One region of the Comamonas odontotermitis genome, then DNA from elsewhere that is predicted to be linked to it. Evidence: riboswitches for the same ligand, from Rfam matches in the RefSeq annotation. Region 1 holds a riboswitch; the other holds the start of a gene.

Region 1 (5,946 bases):
GGTCATGGAGCAGGTGATGCGGTGGCGTGCATGGATGCGCTGGTATTGAGCCGAGCAGTACTGAACACCTCTATCAGAGTGGTGTACGAGCGGCTGATCTGTTCGCCGCTGACGCAGTGCCATCTTCAACGCTTGGCTGACCTGCTTGGTCTCCAGACTATCGTGCACGTGCCAGCCCACGATCTTGCGCGAGTAGGCATCGGTCACCAGGCTCAGATAGGCAGTCTTCTCCTTGGTGGGTAGATACGTGATGTCAGCGACCCATAGCTGCTCACAACCACTTGCCACTGTTTTGGTCGGGCCCTCCTTGAGTAGATTGGGGTGCCTGCGGTAGTGATGATGGCTATTGGTGGTCTTGTGGTACGCATGCCGTGGCAGCACCAGCATGCGTGCTTGGCGCAGGACAACGAACAGTGCATCGCGCCCGATCTGGATTCCCGCCTGTTCAAGCGGCGGCTTGAGCAAGTGCAGCAGTTTGCGCGTGCCAATGCGTGGCTGATGGCGCCTCTCTTCACTGGCCAACTCCACCACCGCCTTGTCCCGCTCGCTGCGTGCACGCTGGCAGACCAGGCGCTTGTAGTGCGCTTGGCGGCTGATTCCCATGTAGCGGCAAGCCCTCGTGACGCTTAACCCTTTGACGAGCTTTTGCGTGAGGACTTGCCCGCAGGCTTTTTTGTGACTTGGACTCCGTAGTCGCGCTTGAGCACGTTCACTACCGCTTCAAAGAAGGCCGCTTTCTCGCGGGCTTCTTTCAGTTGCACTTCCAGCTCCTTGATGCGCTGCTCTGGAGTCAGCAGCTTGGGCGATTCAGGCATCTTCTGTAATCCTTTGCCCCTTGATGATGCAGCTTTCCAGTCCTGCCGTCCGTGCTTGCGAAGCCACACCAGTACAGTTGAGGCGCCCTGGATTCCGTACCGCTCATGGGCCTGCCGGTAGGTCAGCTCACCTCTTTCTACTTGATCGACTACTGCGAGTTTAAAAGCCAGCGTGTAGTCCCGTTGCGTTCTCTTAACCCACTGTTCCATTTGACTTTCCTTTCTGTTCTTCAGAAAGGTGTCAACCCAATTCAGGACGGGTCACATTCAAAAAAAGAAGCTGCCAGCGCCTGATGGACGGGGTTTTCAGAAGAAAAATGATCTGAAACCTTTATCCATCAAGCGCTGGCAGCTATTTATTTTTTAGATACCTCAGCGCAGCAGGGCAATCATCATCTGCAGCACAAAGGCGTTGATGATGTCGATGAAAAAGGCGCCCACCAACGGAACGATGAGAAAAGCCTTGTGCGACGGACCGTACTGGTTGGTGATGGCCTGCATGTTGGCCACGGCCGTGGGCGTGGCGCCCATGCCGAAGCCACAGTGGCCGGCCGCCAGCACGGCAGCGTCGTAATTGCGGCCCATGACGCGGAAGGTCACAAAGGCCGCAAACAGCGCCAGTGTCAGGGTCTGCGCCGCCAGGATGATCATCAGAGGGCCCGCCAGGTCGGTCAGCTCCCAGAGCTTGAGCGAGAGCAAGGCGATCGCCAGATAGATCGACAGGCCAGCGTTGCCGAACACGTCGATGGCGCGGTCGAACACCTTGAAGCCAAAGGCATAGTCCAGCACGTTGCGGATGACCACGCCGCCACCCAGCGCCCAGACGAAGGTCGGCAACTGTACGGCGGTGCCCTGGGTGACGCCGGTCATGAACTCGGCAAAGGCCAGGCACCCGGCAAACAGGGCCAGGGTTTCGATGGCGGCCTCGGCGGTGATCAGGCGCGGCGCTGTGTTGGGCGATTCGAAATTGGCCACATCGCTGCCTTCGCTCACGGTGGCGCGGTCGCTTTGCTGCTGCTCTGCATTGGTGCGCGGGCGTGCCAGCTGGTGGCGGGTGATCAGGCGCTTGGCCAGCGGCCCGCCCAGCAGGCCGCCAATGACGAGGCCGAAGGTGGCGCAGGCAATGCCCAGGGCGGTGGCGCCGCTCAGGCCATATTGCTGCTCCAGCACCGCACCCCAGGCGCCGGCCGTGCCGTGGCCGCCCAGCAAGGTGATGGAGCCGGCCACGAGGCCAATCAGCGGATCCAGCCCCAGCAGGGTGGCCAGGCCCACGCCCACGCCGTTCTGCACGACGATGAACGCCACGATCACGCCCAGGAAGATGATGAGCCCCATGCCGCCTTCGCGCAGCTTGGCAAAGTTGGCACTGAGGCCAATGGACGAGAAGAACACCAGCATGAAGGCCGACTGCAGCCCGGATTCAAAGGACAGGGTGAGCCCGGTGAGCTGGTGCAGCGCAAAGATCACGGCCGCCACGACCAACCCGCCCGAGACAGGCTCGGGGATGTTGAAATCGCGCAGGAAACGGATGTGCCGGGTCAGCAATTTGCCCAGCAACAGCACGAGAACGGCCATGATCAGGGTGTAATAAGCACTGAAGCTCAGGTGCAAGGTTTTCTCCTCAGGTGCAGGCCTTGGGCCTGATTGGATACAAAAGTGCAGGTGTTCTCTGCTGATCGGCATATTTTGCCGACAAAACCGCGCAATATGCTCGAAATGCGATGGCAGCGTTCTCGAACGGCGATATAACCCGGGCGGGTAGCGGCATTTGCGGCTGCCATGGCCCTCATGCGTGCTATAGAGCAGCGCTTGGCGTACTGGCTTAAAATGGCTGGCCTTGTCCCAAGGAGCGCTGCAGCAGGCCGGTGGTATGACCATCTCGGGCCTGTCAGGCTTGGGCAGGTGGCTGGGTATGCTTTGCGCTGCCCGCAGCAACGGCGCTCACCTGTTCTATCGTGTGTTTCTGGTTTTCACAGGTGAGCCCCATGTCCGCGTCTGCTTCTCCCATTTCCGTCCCACCCATGCGCCTGTCGGGCCTGGAGCCCGTCTTCATCGGCGAGGGCACGCTGTTCGTCAACGTGGGCGAGCGCACCAACGTCACCGGCTCCAAGGCTTTCGCGCGCATGATCCTCAATGAGCAGTATGAGGAGGCGCTGTCGGTGGCACGCCAGCAGGTGGAAAACGGCGCCCAGGTCATCGATGTGAACATGGACGAGGCCATGCTCGACAGCAAGGCCGCCATGGTGCGCTTTCTGAACCTGATTGCTTCCGAACCCGACATTGCCAAGGTGCCGGTGATGGTCGATTCGTCCAAGTGGGAGGTCATCGAGGCCGGCCTGCGCTGCCTGCAGGGCAAGGGCATCGTCAATTCCATCTCCATGAAGGAGGGGGTGGACAAGTTCAAGCACGAGGCCAAGCTCATCAAGCGCTACGGCGCAGCCGCCGTGGTCATGGCCTTCGATGAGAAAGGCCAGGCAGACACCTACCAGCGCAAGGTCGAGATCTGCGAGCGCGCCTACCGCGTGCTGGTCGATGAAGTGGGATTTCCGCCTGAAGACATCATCTTCGACCCCAATATCTTTGCCGTCGCCACCGGGATCGAGGAGCACAACAACTACGCGGTCGAGTTCATCGAGGCCACGCGCTGGATCAAGCAGAACCTGCCTGGCGCCAAGGTGAGCGGTGGCGTGTCCAACGTGAGCTTTTCCTTCCGCGGCAATGACCCGGTGCGCGAGGCCATCCACACTGTGTTCCTCTACCACGCCATCCAGGCGGGCATGGACATGGGCATCGTCAATGCCGGCATGGTGGGCGTCTACGACGACCTGGAGCCGCAACTGCGCGAGCGCGTGGAAGACGTGGTGCTCAACCGCCGCCCCGACGCCGCCGAGCGCCTGCTGGAGATCGCCGAAGCCGCCAAGGGCGCAGCCAAGGACGATAGCAAGAAGCTCGAATGGCGCGGCACGCCCGAGCACCCCAAGACCGTGGGCGAGCGCCTGTCGCATGCGCTGGTGCACGGCATCACCGATTTCATCGTCGCCGATACCGAAGAGGCCTACCAGCAGATCGTGGTGCAAGGGGGCGGACGCCCGCTGCACGTGATCGAAGGCCCGCTGATGGACGGCATGAACATCGTGGGCGACCTCTTCGGCGCGGGCAAGATGTTCCTGCCCCAGGTGGTCAAGAGTGCGCGGGTGATGAAACAGGCCGTGGCCCACCTCATTCCCTATATCGAAGAAGAAAAGCGCCAGCAGGAAGCAGCGGGCCTGGACGTATCGAGCAAGGGCAAGATCGTCATCGCCACCGTCAAGGGCGATGTGCACGACATCGGCAAGAACATCGTCACCGTGGTGTTGCAGTGCAACAACTTCGAGGTCATCAACATGGGCGTGATGGTGCCCTGCCACGAGATCCTGGCCCGCGCCAAGGCCGAGGGCGCAGACATCATCGGCCTGTCAGGCCTGATCACCCCCAGCCTCGAAGAGATGCAGTACGTGGCGGGCGAGATGGACAAGGACGACTACTTCCGCATCAAGAAGATTCCGCTCCTGATCGGCGGGGCCACCTGCTCGCGCGTGCACACGGCCGTCAAGATTGCGCCCAAGTACGACGGCCCCGTGGTCTACGTGCCTGATGCCTCGCGCAGCGTGAGCGTGGCGCAAAGCCTGCTGGGCGAAGGCAAGCAGGCCTACCTGAGCGAGCTGGAGGCCGATTACGACAAGGTGCGCCACCAGCACGCCAACAAGAAGAAGACGCCACTGTGGCCCCTGGAGAAGGCACGCGCCAACGCCACGCCCATGGATTTTGCCGCCCACCCGCCTGTGGTGCCGCGCGCACTGGGCCGCCGCGTGTTCAAGAATTTCGACCTGGCCGAGATCGCCCGCTATATCGACTGGGCACCGTTCTTCCAGACCTGGGACCTGGCTGGGTCCTACCCCGCCATTCTTGACGACGAGGTGGTGGGCGAGGAAGCGCGCAAGGTGCTGGCCGATGCGCAGGCCATGCTCAAGAAGATCATCGAGGGCCGCTGGCTCACCGCCAATGGCGTGATGGCGCTGTACCCCGCCAACCGCGTGGGCGATGACATCGTGTTCTACAGCGATGAATCGCGCACGGCGGAACTGATGACCTGGTATGGCATGCGCCAGCAGACCGAAAAGCAGGTGATCGATGGCCCGGATGGCCGGCCCCTGATGCGCCCCAGCCGCTGCCTGTCGGATTTCGTAGCCACCAAGGAATCGGGCATTGCAGACTACGCGGGCCTGTTTGCCGTGACGGCCGGCATCGGCGCCGAGAAGAAGGACAAGGAGTTCCAGGACGCGCTGGACGACTACTCGGGCATCATGTTCAAGGCCCTGGCCGACCGCCTGGCCGAGGCCTTTGCCGAATGCCTGCACGAGCGCGTGCGCAAGGACCTGTGGGGTTACGCCGCAGATGAGGCCTTGAGCAACGAGCAGCTCATCAAGGAGCAGTACAAGGGCATCCGCCCCGCGCCCGGTTACCCGGCCTGCCCCGATCACACGGCCAAGATCGACCTGTTCCAGCTGCTGGACGCCAAGGACATCGGCATGGAGCTGACCGACAGCCTGGCCATGTTCCCCGCATCGAGCGTGAGCGGCTTCTACCTGGGAAGCCCCGAGGCCACCTACTTCAACGTGGGCCAGATCGGCGAAGACCAGCTGGCCGACATGGCCGAGCGCCGGGGCATGGACATCGAGGAGCTGCGGCGCAAGCTGGCGCCCAATCTGGGGTGATGGCATAGCGGACAAAACGCTGGTTGTACATGCGAAATCTACATATCGATTGAATGAAAACGTCGTTGCCTGACGACGGTTCGGCTTTCTACACTGACTTCACTGTGCTGCGGCCCGAGGGGCTGCACACGGGTTTGTTCAAGAAAGCATCGATATGAAAAACAAGACACTGGCGCTGGTCGCCACCGCTGCGCTGGCAGCACTGGCATCGGGCGCCGCCTGGGCGGATCGCCTGCAGGACATCAAGCAGGCAGGGGTGCTGCGCGTGGCGGCGTTTGATGCCAATCCGCCCTTCGGCTTCGTCGACCCCAAGACCCGCAAGATCGTGGGCCTGGACGTGGACTATGCGCAGGAGTTCGCCAAACGCCTGGGCGTGA
Region 2 (5,946 bases), 680 kb from region 1:
CGCATCCACCAAAAACACATCAGCGCGCATGCGCAATCCTCTCTCATTTTGATAGCCATTGGCGCATACTCAAAGCCAATCATGGATAGATTTTCATCTACAACCAGCTCTAAATAAGCGCCAACAGCTATGATTTTTGCACCGTCTTTCTCTTTATTTAAAAGAGCGGTGCGACGCAGCCTGAAGCTCAATAGCGGTAAGTTTCAGGCTTGTAAGGGCCTTCCTTCTTCACGCCGATATAGGAAGCCTGGTCATCGGTCAGCTCGGTCAGCATCGCGCCCACCTTCTTGAGGTGCAGGCGTGCCACCTTTTCGTCCAGAATCTTGGGCAGCACGTAGACCTTGCCCACTTCATAGGCTTCGGGCTTGGTGAACAGCTCGATCTGGGCGATGGTCTGGTTCGCGAACGAAGACGACATCACAAAGCTGGGGTGGCCCGTGGCGCAGCCCAGGTTCACCAGGCGGCCCTTGGCCAGCAGGGTGATCTTCTTGCCATCGGGGAAGGTGATCTGGTCGACCTGTGGCTTGACTTCTTCCCACTGGTACTTCTCGATCGAGGCAACGTCGATTTCGTTGTCGAAGTGACCGATGTTGCAGACGATGGCCTGGTCCTTCATCGCAACCATGTGCTCGTGGCGGATGATGTCCTTGTTGCCAGTGGTGGTCACAAAGATGTCGGCCTTGTCGGCGGCGTATTCCATGGTCACGACCTTGTAGCCTTCCATGGCAGCTTGCAGGGCGTTGATCGGGTCGATCTCGGTCACCCACACCTGGGCCGACAGCGCACGCAGCGCCTGGGCCGAGCCCTTGCCCACATCGCCATAGCCAGCCACGCAGGCTACCTTGCCGGCGATCATCACGTCGGTGGCACGCTTGATGCCGTCCACCAGCGATTCACGGCAGCCGTACAGGTTGTCGAACTTGGACTTGGTCACCGAATCGTTCACATTGATCGCGCGGAACAGCAAGGTGCCCTTGGCCGACATTTCGTTCAAACGGTGCACGCCGGTGGTGGTTTCCTCGGTCACGCCCATGATCTGGGCCGACTTGCGGCTGTACCAGGAGGCATCGACAGCCAGCTTGGCCTTGATGGCGGCAAAAACGATCTTTTCTTCTTCGCTCGTGGGGTTGGCCAGCACGGACAGGTCCTTCTCGGCCTTCTTGCCCAGGTGCATCAGCATGGTGGCATCGCCGCCATCGTCCAGGATCATGTTCGGGCCTTCGCCTTCGGCGCCCTTGTCGCCGAATTCAAAGATAGCGTGGGTGTAATCCCAGTAGTCCTTGAGCGATTCGCCCTTGATGGCGAAGACGGGCGTGCCGGTCGCGGCAATGGCGGCAGCGGCGTGGTCCTGCGTGGAGAAGATGTTGCACGAAGCCCAGCGCACATCGGCGCCCAGTGCCTTGAGCGTTTCGATCAGCACGGCGGTCTGGATCGTCATGTGCAGCGAGCCGGTGATGCGGGCGCCCTTGAGAGGCTGGGCCGCAGCGAACTCTTCGCGGATGGCCATCAGGCCTGGCATTTCGGTTTCGGCGATCTTGATTTCCTTGCGGCCCCAATCGGCCAGGGAAATGTCGGCAATCGCGGAATCAGCGGGGTTGAAACGAACAGCAGCGTTCATGGTTTTCTCCAAAAAATGAATGAAAAACCACGTTCTACGGCAGAAGGAGATACACCATCTCACCGCACAGAAAGCGTGGGTGAGCGTCGTTGCGATAGGGGATCCGAGCCTCACGCCCCGCCTGATGGGGACGCTGCAACGCTCCTCGGATAGCGCGTCATTATAAACGCCGCCGCATCTTCTGCGCTGCAGCAGGTCTCAAGCCCGTTTGGGAGCCGGGCGGGAAGCCGCAAGCAGAATCCGCTGAAATTTCGGGCAATCCATATGGCGAGGCGCGGGGCACTGGGCGGCATGGCGCAGGCCTTCGCGCAGCGTGGTCAGCCGGCGTATGGAGCGGTCCAGCTCATCGGCCTTGCTGGCAAGCGCCTGCCGGTCCACTTCCAGCGTGCCGTCGTCACCGAACATCTGCCGAATTTCGGCCAGCGAGAAACCCGCCGTGCGGCCCAGCGCAATCATGGCCAGTTGCTGCAGCACCTGGGGCTGGTACTGGCGGCGCAGGCCATGCCGCGCGCAGGAGGAAATCAGGCCCTGGGCCTCGTAGTAACGCAGGGTGGCAGCGGTAAGACCCGAGCGGCGCGCCACCTCGCCGATATCGATGAGCATGCGTGGTTGACTTGAAGTTGACTTCAATTTGCATAGTGGGTGTTTTCTTCCGACAAGGCAAGCCATATGCACATTGACAACCCTGTTTCCCTCTCTCATATCCTGGTCCAGACCCTGGCAGTGGGCCTGGGCGCCACCGCCATCACCGACCTCTGGGCCCTGCTGCGCAAGCGCCTGTTCGGCACCCCTGCACTCAATTACGCACTGGTCGGGCGCTGGCTGCTCTATCTGCCAGAGACCCGCCCCGCGCAAGTGCCGATCCCCGCTGCAAAACCCAGGGCACACGAGGCCGCCGTGGGTTGGACCGTGCATTACCTCATCGGCCTGGTGTTTGCCCTGACCCTTGTGGCCCTGGAGGGTATGGCATGGCTGAGCGCACCCACCTTGTGGCCTGCACTGGCTTTTGGTGTGGCAACCGTGGTGTTTCCATTCTTCATCATGCAGCCGGGCATGGGCATGGGTGTGGCGGCCAGCCGCGCGCCCCGGCCCTGGATTGCACGCTTGCACAGCATCGTCACCCATGCCGTCTTTGGCCTTGGCATGTATGCGACGGCCATGGCGCTGCAAAAAATGATGGGTTAAACGGGTTCTGAAGCGGCTCTAAGCCGCCGCCAGCCCCACGAGGCGGTAACCCACCTGCAACTCCGTCTGCAGGTGCCGGGGCTGGGCCGGGTCGGCCTCGATCTTCTGGCGCAGGTTGGCCATGTGCACGCGCAGGTAATGGGGCCTATCCAGGTATTCCGGCCCCCACACCTGCAGCAGCAGTTGGCGGTGCGTCAGCACGCGGCCCTGGCCCGCGATCAGTGCAGCCAGCAGTCGGAACTCGATGGGCGTGAGGTGCACGACCTCCGATCCCCGGCTGACTTCGTGCGTGGCCAGATCGACCGTCACCTCGCCAAAGCGTGCGCGGCTGGAAGGCGCTGTGTCGGCAGGCATCTGCTGGCGGCGGCGCAGCAGCACGCGCAGCCGCGCGAGCAGTTCCGGCACACCGAAGGGTTTGGTCAGGTAATCATCAGCGCCGGTGTCGAGGGCGGCTACCTTTTCCTCTTCGCGGTCCCGGGCCGACAGCACCAGCACCGGCAGAGGGCTCCAGCTGCGCAGTTGGGCAATCACACTCTTGCCATCGGCATCGGGCAGGCCCAGGTCCAAGACCACCACATCGGGCTGACGGCTCGCGGCCTCGATCAGGCCACGCCGTGCCGTCTCCGCCTCGAACACCTGCCAGCCTTCGTCCTCCAGGGCCAGGCGGATAAAGCGGCGTATTGCCAGGTCATCTTCAATCAATAGTACGCGGTGGGCTGCAACAGTCATGGGGAAAGCCGTTTCAATCGTCCAAAGCCGGTTGCTCAGGCACGGACAGGCGAATGGTAAAGATGGTACCCGGCCCTGGATTGGCCGACGCAAGTTCCAGCTTCCCGCCATGGGCTTCCACGATGCGCTGCGCCAGCGTGAGACCCAGGCCCATGCCGGAGACGGAGGACTCGACCACGCCACGCGTGAACGGCTCAAACAACAGTGCCGCATCCAGGTGTGCTGGCAGTCCTGGCCCATCATCCTGTAGCGTAAGGAGACAATGATCGATGCCCTTTGCATCCTGCTCCACATGGCAGGCCAGCGTCAATGTCGTGCCGGGCGGCGTGTATTTGGCAGCGTTGTCCAGCAGGTTGACCAGCACACGTTCCATCAGCACCGCATCCACATGCAGCAGCGGCAGGCCTGCTGGCAGATCGGTGCGCACCACATGCCCGGCCAGGCGACCGTGCATCTGCCGCAGTGCACTGCCCACCAGCTCTTCGGCGGGCAGCCATTCGCGCTTGAGATGCACGCCGCCCTGCTGCAGGCGCGCCATGGTCAGCAGGTTATCCACCAGTTGCTGCAATGCCTCGGCCTGGTTGCGAATCTGCATCAGCATGTCTGCCGCCGCACCCGGTGGCACCCGTGGCAGGGCGGCTTGGGCTGCGCCCAGAATACCGGTCAGCGGCGTACGCAGATCGTGCGACACCGCTGAGAGCAAGGTGTTGCGCAGCCGCTCGCCTTCCATGGCCACCTGGGTCTCCTGCGCCACCTCGACGAAGTGCACGCGTTCGAGCGCCAGTGCAATCTGGCTCGCACAGGCATCCAGCAGGCGGCGCTCTTCCGGCACATGAAGCCGCTGCGGCCTGCGCAAGTGCAGCACCAGTACACCGCGCGCGCGCACCGGCGCCATCAGCGGCACATACAGCGCGGGCGATGCGGGCAGGGTGTCAGTGCCCTGCCCCGCAGGCTGGCCGTGCTCCATGCTCCAGCGCGCAATGCTGGCATCCATGGGGCCTTCGCTACCGGCAACGGCATGCAGGCTTTCCTGCGCATCGGGCAATTGCAGACCTGTCTGTGCATCGAACACGCCCGACACCGTGGTGAGCGCAATCTGCGCCACTTGCTCCTGCGTGAGCGCGCCTGACAGGTCGCGCGCCAACCGGGCCAGCGCCCCGGCGCGCCGCTCCCGCTCTGCCGCCACACGCGCCTCGTGGCGCAACCGCGCCATGAGCTGGCCGCAGACCAGGGCCACGCCCAGCATCAGGCAGAAGGTGAAGATGTACTGCGTGTCATTGACGCTGAACGAATTGCGCGGCGGCACAAAGTAGAAATCAAACAGCAGCACCGACAGCAGCGCAGCCCAGGCACCCGGCCCCCGCCCCCAGCGCAAGGACGACAGCACCACCACCAGCAGGAAGAGCATGACCACGTTGGCCGGATCGAACACCTGCAGCAGCAGCTCTGCCACCACGGCGGCGGCCACGCAAGCCAGGGTGGCTCCGGCGTAACCGAGCCATGCCACCGGCTTGCGCTCATGCACCGGCTTGCGCACGGCGCTCCCGTTCTTGGGGACAGGCGGAGACAGCACCAGCACGTCCAGCCCCGGGTCCAGCCGCGCAATCTGCTCGGGCAGGCTGGCCGCTGCCCACGGCAGCCAGCGGGAGACGCGGCGCTGTACGCGTGCGAGCACCAGATGGCTGGCATTGCGCTCATGGGCAAAGGCCACCAGCGCCTGGGCCACGTCGGCGCCGGGGATCGTGGCCGTGTCAGCGCCCAAGCGCGCGGCCAGCGCCAATGTTTTGAGCACTCCCTCCTGCGCGCGGCGCGGCCGGTGCTGGCGCTCGGGGGCATCCACATAGACCACCATCCAGTCGGCTTCCAGCCGCCGCGCCAGCCGCGCTACCTGACGCACCAGCGCATCATCGCCCGCATGGCCGCCCACACCGACAAGCAATCGTTCACGGGCGGGCCAGACTTCACCGATGGCGCGCTCGCGCCGGTAGTCGCGCATGTCCTCGTCAACACGGTCGGCCGTGCGCCGCAACGCCAGCTCACGCAGGGCCAGCAGATTGCCCAGACGAAAGAAGTTGTGCGAGGCGCGCTCGGCCTGCTCCAGCGGGTAGACCTTGCCTGCCTTGAGGCGCTTGAGCAGCTCCTCGGGCGGAATGTCGACGACGATCACCTCATCGGCGTTGTCAAAAACCTGGTCGGGCACAGTCTCATGCACCTTGATGCCCACGATGCCGCCCACCACATCGTTGAGGCTTTCCAGGTGCTGCACGTTGAGCGTGGTCCAGACATCGATGCCTGCGGCGAGCAGTTCCTCCACATCCTGACAACGCTTGGGATGGCGTGCCCCCGGCACATTGCTGTGCGCCAGCTCGTCGAGCAGCAGCACCTCGGGGTGGCGCAGCAGCGCGGCGTCAAGA

What was found. A riboswitch is a leader RNA that binds a small molecule or an ion and turns the genes downstream of it on or off. The one in region 1 is predicted to bind S-adenosylhomocysteine.
Region 2: it holds a riboswitch for S-adenosylhomocysteine, as region 1 does, so the genes downstream of both, ahcY (adenosylhomocysteinase) here and metH (methionine synthase) in region 1, are expected to answer to the same signal.

Annotation. Positions count from the first base shown of each region.
Region 1 covers NZ_CP083451.1:236,002-241,947, forward strand. Annotated here, with positions in the region: one part of gene LAD35_RS01035 (IS3 family transposase) at 1-677, opposite strand, end outside; one part of gene LAD35_RS01035 (IS3 family transposase) at 677-1,025, opposite strand; gene gltS (sodium/glutamate symporter) at 1,188-2,426, opposite strand; S-adenosyl-L-homocysteine riboswitch at 2,654-2,765, shown strand; gene metH (methionine synthase) at 2,801-5,569, shown strand; gene LAD35_RS01050 (ABC transporter substrate-binding protein) at 5,724-5,946, shown strand, end outside.
Region 2 covers NZ_CP083451.1:3,978,691-3,984,636, forward strand. Annotated here, with positions in the region: gene LAD35_RS18295 (TlyA family RNA methyltransferase) at 1-30, opposite strand, end outside; gene ahcY (adenosylhomocysteinase) at 188-1,618, opposite strand; S-adenosyl-L-homocysteine riboswitch at 1,693-1,771, opposite strand; gene LAD35_RS18305 (helix-turn-helix domain-containing protein) at 1,817-2,221, opposite strand; gene LAD35_RS18310 (DUF2938 domain-containing protein) at 2,288-2,803, shown strand; gene LAD35_RS18315 (response regulator) at 2,822-3,532, opposite strand; gene LAD35_RS18320 (sensor histidine kinase) at 3,546-5,946, opposite strand, start outside.